DNA from 2 places in the Achromobacter sp. AONIH1 genome. Region 1 is predicted to be linked to the other one. Evidence: riboswitches for the same ligand, from Rfam matches in the RefSeq annotation. Region 1 holds a riboswitch; the other holds the start of a gene.
The links. A riboswitch is a leader RNA that binds a small molecule or an ion and turns the genes downstream of it on or off. The one in region 1 is predicted to bind glycine.

Region 1 (3,398 bases):
CTGTCGGCGATCCCCTTCACGTTGGGCACCGTGGCGATGGTGCTCAACGGCGCGCACTCCGACAAGACCGGCGAGCGGCGCCTGCATTGCGCCGGCGCCACGCTGGTCGGCGCGGCGGGGCTCGCGCTGACCGCCGCCTACATCGGCAATCCCGTGCTGGCGATGGCCGCGCTGAGCGTGTCCGCCATCGGCGTGCTGGGCGCGTTTCCCGTGTTCTGGGCGATTCCGGCGGGCTTCTTGACCGGCACGGCAGCCGCCGGCGGCATCGCCTTCATCAATTCGGTCGGCAACCTGGCGGGCTTCGCCACGCCCTTCATGATGGGCTGGATGAAGGAATGGACCGGCGGCGTGGCCGCCGGCCTGTACGTGGTGGCCGCCATGCAGCTGACCTCGACCGCGATCGTCGCGCTGGCGATGCGCCGGCTGGCGCGCTAGCGCAAGGCGACGGGCGGCCACCCGCTGGCGGCGAACGGCGGTCCGCCGGTTGCGGCCGCGTCCGCGTCGTCTCAGTGCGGCCGCAACCGTTCGCCGACGCTAGCCGCCAGCAATTGCGCGGTGGCCGCCGACAAGGTCCAGCCCAGGTGGCCGTGGCCGGTGTTGTAGAACACGCCCGGCCGCTTGCCCGGACCCACGCGCGGCATCATGTCCGGCGTCATCGGGCGCAGCCCGCACCAGGGCACCACGCGCGCCGTCCTGACGCCGGGGAAGTGGCGGCGGGTCCAGTCCACCAGCGGCTGCACGCGTTCGGCGCGGATGTCCAGGTTGTAGCCGTTGAACTCGGCGGTGCCGGCCACGCGGAAGCGGTCGCCCAGCCGGCTGGTGACGATCTTGGCGGCCTCGTCGAGCAGGCTGACGCGCGGCGCGGCCTCGCGGCTGGCGGCGTCGTCCAGGTGCACGCTGATCGAATAGCCCTTGACCGGATAGATGTTGACCGTGTCGCCCAGCTGCCGCGCGAAGCGTCGGCTGGCCGCGCCGGCGCAGACCACCACGGCGTCGGCCTGGTACCGGTCGTCGCCGCCGTCCGTGCCGGCCAGGTCCAGCGCGTAGCCCGTGCCGTCGGCCGCGATCGCGGCGACGTCGGCGTCCTGCACGAAGCGCACGCCCAGTCGCTCGCAGGCCTGGGCCAGCCCGCGCGTGAACTTGTGGATGTCGCCGGTGGCGTCGGACGGCGTGTAGAAGCCGGCGTGGCAGGCCGTTTGCAGCGCCGGCTCGATGTCGCGAGCCTCCTCGGGCGTGACCGCGTAGCGTTCCAGGCCGCCTTCGCGCAGCAGCTCGTTGCCGCGTCGCGCGGCCTCGAAGCTGGCGGCGTCGTGGTAGATGTGCAGGATGCCGCGCCGCTCCAGGTCGAAGTCGATGCCTTCGGCCTCGGCCATGTCGTACAGGTGCTGGCGCGCCTCGATCGCCAGCCGGGTGGTGGCGATGGTGTTGCGGCGGTGGTTGGGGATCTGGCGCATGAATTGCAGCAGCCAGGAATACTTGTGCCAGCTGAAGCGCGGATTGAGCAGCAGCGGCGCGTTGCTGCGGCCCAGCCAGCGCAGACCCTTGAGCACGGTGGCGGCGCTGTTCCAGACCTCGGCGTTGCTGGCCGACAGCTGGCCGCCGTTGGCGTAGGAGGTTTCCATCGCGGGATAGCGCTGGCGGTCGTAGACGGAAACGTCGTAACCCTGCTTGCGCAGGACGTAGGCGGACGTGACGCCGGTGATACCGGCGCCAATGATGGCGATGCGGGGCATGATTGCTCCAGATGGCGTGGCGACGGCCGGCCGGCCGCTGCACCCCATCTGTCCCGGTACCTGAGAGCTTTGCCCGGCGCGTGCCGGGGTTCCCCTTCGGTGGGCGCGCAATGCGCCTCTCTCCAGATCGTCTACACCGCGCAGTCCTGTCTGCCTGAGAGTTTCCGGGGCGGTTGCTCCGTCGGCGCCCGCCGCGCGGCCGGGCCGGGGCGAGTCTCTTCTGCGGGGTGTTTGCTACGACCGTGGCAGGATAGCCAAATATTTCGCGTCCTGGAATTCAGGGTTAGTACCAGTATGGGCGCGGCGGCGCTACCATCCTGGGTTCGCGCGGGGCGCGCGCCGGCATGCCGGTCGCCGCCGCCTGGCCCCGCCCGCCTTGCTTGCGCTGTTTTCCGGGAGTTCTCCATGCGCCTGTCCGCCTTGTTCCGCCGCTGCCTGCTGGCCGTTGCCCTTGCCGCATCGCTGCCCGCGTCGGCGCTGTCCCCCATCTACGACGCCGACGCCCGCGTGCGCGCGGCCGTGCTGACGGTGATGAAGCAGCATGAAATCGCCGGCATGGCGGTGGCCGTGACCCGGCAGGGCGAGCAGCATTTCTACAGTTTCGGCCTGGCATCCTGGGAGACGCGCGTCCCGGTCACCAACGACACGCTGTTCGAAGTGGGCTCGATCAGCAAGACCTATTCGGCCACCTTGGCCGCCTATGCGCAGGCGCTGGGTCGGCTGTCGCTGGCGGATCCGGTCGAGCGCCACGTGCCCGAGCTGGCGGGCAGCGCTTTTGGCAAGGTCTCGCTGCTGGGCCTGGCCACGCACACGGCGGGCGGCTTTCCGCTGCAGGTGCCTGACACGGTGCGCGACCGCGCCCAGCTCATGGCCTATCTGCAGGCCTGGCAGCCCAGCTACGCGGAAGGCACGCGCCGCACGTATGCCAATCCCAGCATCGGCATGCTGGGCGTGGTGACCGCCAATGCCATGGGCCAGGCCTATGTGCCGCTGATGCAGGGCACGCTATTGCCCAAGCTGGGCCTGCCCAGCACCTATCTGCAGGTGCCGGCCGACCAGATGGCGCGCTACGCGCAGGGCTACGACAAGCGCAACCAGCCGGTGCGCGTGAGTCCCGGCGTGCTGGCCGACGAGGCCTACGGCGTCAAGACCAGCGCCCGCGACCTGCTGCGCTTCGTGGAACTGAACCTGGGCGGCACCAGCGGCGACGCCAAGCTGGATCAGGCCATCGCCGACACGCACCGGGGCTACTTCGAACTGGGCGGCATGACGCAGGACCTGGTGTGGGAGCAGTACCGCTATCCGGCGCCGCTGGACACCGTGCTGGAAGGCAATTCCAACACGGTCGCCTTCGAGACGCACGACGTGCGCGCGCTGCGTCCGCCGCTGGCGCCGCGCGCCGACGCCTGGATCAACAAGACCGGCGCCACCAATGGCTTCGGCGCCTACGTCGCCTTCGTGCCGGGACGCCGGATCGGCATCGTGATCCTGGCCAACCGCAACTATCCCAACGCCGATCGCGTGCGCCTGGCCTATGAGGTGCTGGACGCGCTGGAGACGGGAGGCCGTTGAGCAGGCGCGCGGGGCAGTCGCGGCGGCGGGCGCTGCCCAGGCCGGTCCGCCGGACGGTCTCCGGTCAGGCGGCCGGCGCCGCGCCGGCCCCGG
Region 2 (3,398 bases), 3.2 Mb from region 1:
GAGCGTCGGGGACGATCGGTATGGCAACGCGCGGGCGGGCGGCGGCAGCGGCCGGCCCGCGCGGGACGGGCTTAGCCGTTGGCGACGGCTTCGTAGCCGGCGGCGTCCAGCAGCTTGTCCGCGTCGGCGGCGTTGTCCGGCTTGATCTTGAAGATCCAGGCGGTGAAGGCCGACTCGTTGATCAGGTTGGGATTGCTTTCCAGCTCATCGTTGAAGGCGACGATCTCGCCGGCCACGGGCGCGTAGATGTCGGAGGCGGCCTTGACCGACTCGACCACGCCGGCGGTTTCGCCGGCGGCCAGCTTGGCGCCGACCTTGACGTCGCCGACGAAGACCAGGTCGCCCAGCTGGTCCTGGGCGGTGTCGGTGATGCCGACGACGAACACGTCGCCTTCGGCTTTGACCCATTCATGGGACTCGGTGTACTTGCGATCGGTGGGCAGGCTCATGGGAACTCCTGGGGCTATTCGGATGGGGGAAAGGGATTGCGCGCCTCGCGCGCGGGCCTGCCGGCCGGCGCGCGCGAAGCTTCGAGTTTACGAGTGTTCGACGGCTTTGCCGTTACGGACAAATGGCAGCTTGCAGACCAGGGCGGGCACCCACTTGCCACGGATGTCCACCTCGACCGTGTCGCCGGGAGCCACGCCCACGGGCAGGCGGGCGAAGCCGATGGACACGCCCAGCGTGGGCGACATGGTGCCGCTGGTCAGCTCGCCCGCGCCCTGCTTGGCGCGCACGGCCATGTGGGCGCGCATCACGCCGCGCTCCTGCAGCTTCAGGCCCAGGAAGGCGGCCGGGGTGGCGAATTGTTCCAGCGCGTCGCGGCCGATGAAGCGGCGCTCGGCGTTCTTCAGCGACACCGTCCAGGTCAGGCCGGCCTGGTCGGGCTGGATCAGCTCGTCCATGTCCTGACCGTAGAGATTCATGCCGGCTTCCAGGCGCAGCGTGTCGCGCGCGCCCAGGCCGCAGGGACGCACGCCTTGCGCCGCCAGGTCGCGCCACAACGCGACGGCCTGCGTGGCGGGCAGCACGATCTCGAAGCCGTCCTCGCCGGTGTAGCCGGTGCGGGCCACCAGCGTGTCGTCGCCCACCTGGGCGGCCACGAAGGGCGTCAGCGGTTCGCTGGCGGCCTGCCAGGCCGGACGCGCGGCCCAGACCTTGGCGCGGGCGTTCGGGCCCTGCACGGCGATCATGGCCAGGTCGCGGCGCGGCGCGATGGCCACGTCGAACTTGCCGGACTGCCGGACGCGCTGCATCCAGGCGATGTCCTTGTCGGCGGTGCCGGCATTGACCACGACGCGCCACTCATCGGCGGCGAAGAAATAGATGATCAGGTCGTCGATCACGCCGCCCTGCGGATTGAGCATGCAGCTGTACAGCGCCTTGCCCGGCACGGTCAGCTTGGCCACGTCGTTGGCGACCAGGCGTTGCAGGAAGGCGAAGGCGTCCGGGCCGGTCACGTCGACGTTGAGCATGTGCGAGACATCGAACATGCCGGCGTCCTGGCGCACGGCGTGGTGCTCTTCCAACTGCGAGCCGTAGGCCAGCGGCATGTCCCAGCCGCCGAAGTCGACCATTCGGGCGCCGGAGGCGATGTGTTCGTCGGCCAGCGGGGTGCGTTTGAGGGTTGCGGACATGCGCGGGAACTCCGGAGCGGCAGCGTTGCCAGGGTTGCGGAAAGCCGCCAGCGGACACGCGTCCACGGCACGGCTGAATCTTCCGCCCCTCTGTCCTTTTGCCTGAGAGTTGCCCCGCGTGGCGGGTGTGCACCTTCGGCGCCTGGGCTGCCCGCTACGTCCCCATTCGGGACGGCCTGAAAGGCGCGGCGCCAGGTCTCTCCAGAGTGCTGTTTTGCCGCGTCGACCGAAAACCGGGACAGGGCAAGCATGGACGGTATGGGTTACCTGAGCGATTCCGGGCGAATTGCGCCTTCGGCGGCGGCCAGCTTGATGGCCGCTCTCTCCCGCAACATGCGTGACAGCGGCGCAAGCATACATCGAAACCCCGGGCGCCGGAAAGCGAGGAAACCCGGCAGTCCGCGCGCCGTTCGGGCGGCCGCGACAGACCGGGAGCAAGCCGCCGCCACTAACCCAGCGCGGTGTCCAGCAGCATCATCAGCACGAAGCCCAGCATCAGCCCGCCGGTGGCATGGACCTCGTGTCCCTTGCGGTGCGATTCGGGAATGATTTCATGGCTGATGACGAAGAGCATGGCCCCGGCGGCAAAGCCCAGTCCCCACGGCAGCAAGGCCGCCGACCAGCCCACCACGGCAGCGCCCAGCACCGCGCCCAGCGGCTCGACCAGGCCCGACAGCATGCCCAGCGCCACAGCGAAGGCGCGCTTGTAACCAGCGGCCATCAGCGCCACCGCCACCACCAGCCCTTCGGGAATGTCCTGGATGGCGATGCCGGTGGCCAGCGCCGTGCCGCGCAGCGGGTCGTTGCCGGCATAGCCCACGCCGATGGCCAGCCCTTCGGGCAGGTTGTGCAGCGTGATGGCGAACACGAACAGCCAGGTGCGGCGCAGGCGATGCGCCTCGATGCCTTCCCTGCCCTTGATGAAATGCTCGTGCGGCAGGCAGCGGTCCATCAGCAGCAGCACCGCCGCGCCCAGCAGGATGGCGGCGCCCACCAGGATGCCGGCGCCCCAGGGGCCATACCCCAGCTCGCCCGCCGCGGCGATGCCGGGCGCCACCAGAGAGAAGGCGCTGGCGGCCAACATCACGCCGGCGCCAAAGCCGTACAGGCTGTCCTGCACTTTCTGCGGCAAGGTCTGGGCGAACAGCACGGGCAGCGTGCCCAGCGCGGTCGCGGCGGCGGCCATCATGCCGCCCAGCAGCGCGTCGGCCACGTGCGGCGCGCGCACGTCCAGGCAGACCCAAAGCTGGTACAGGGCCAGGCAGGACACCAGCACGGCCAGCGTCCAGATGCTGACGCTGGTGGCGGCCGGCCGGATCCGGTGTCGGCTGAATGTGTTCATGGGCGCCTCGCTGGCCTAACCGCGATCAGCCCACGGCGGCGGCGTAGCGGCGCGCCACCTCGGACCAATCGATCACGTTGTAGAACGCGCCGATGTACTCGGGACGGCGGTTCTGGTACTTCAGGTAGTAGGCGTGCTCCCATACGTCCAGGCCCAGGATCGGGGTATTGCCGTGCATCAGCGGGCTGTCCTGGTTGGCGCTGCTCTCGACCACGAGCTTGCCGGCCGGCGTCACCGACAGCCAGGCCCAGCCGCTGCCGAAGCGGGTCAGCGCGGCCTTGGTGAAGGCTTCGCGGAAAGCGTCCAGCCCGCCGAGGTCGGACGCGATGGCCTGCGCCAGCGCGCCGTCGGGCGCGCCGCCGCCGCGCGGCGACATCACGGTCCAGAACAGGCTGTGGTTGGCATGGCCGCCGCCGTTG

Region 2: another riboswitch for glycine. It lies ahead of gcvT (glycine cleavage system aminomethyltransferase GcvT); the one in region 1 lies ahead of C2U31_RS16500 (D-amino acid dehydrogenase).

What each region holds. Positions count from the first base shown of each region.
Region 1 is NZ_CP026124.1:3,590,277-3,593,674, forward strand. It holds gene C2U31_RS16495 (MFS transporter) at 1-435, shown strand, start outside; gene C2U31_RS16500 (D-amino acid dehydrogenase) at 507-1,733, opposite strand; glycine riboswitch at 1,780-1,861, opposite strand; glycine riboswitch at 1,865-1,966, opposite strand; gene ampC (class C beta-lactamase) at 2,139-3,305, shown strand; gene C2U31_RS16510 (3-hydroxybutyryl-CoA dehydrogenase) at 3,370-3,398, opposite strand, start outside.
Region 2 is NZ_CP026124.1:97,158-100,555, forward strand. It holds gene gcvH (glycine cleavage system protein GcvH) at 72-449, opposite strand; gene gcvT (glycine cleavage system aminomethyltransferase GcvT) at 537-1,637, opposite strand; glycine riboswitch at 1,718-1,852, opposite strand; glycine riboswitch at 1,882-1,976, opposite strand; gene C2U31_RS00405 (ZIP family metal transporter) at 2,086-2,979, opposite strand; gene C2U31_RS00410 (superoxide dismutase) at 3,005-3,398, opposite strand, start outside.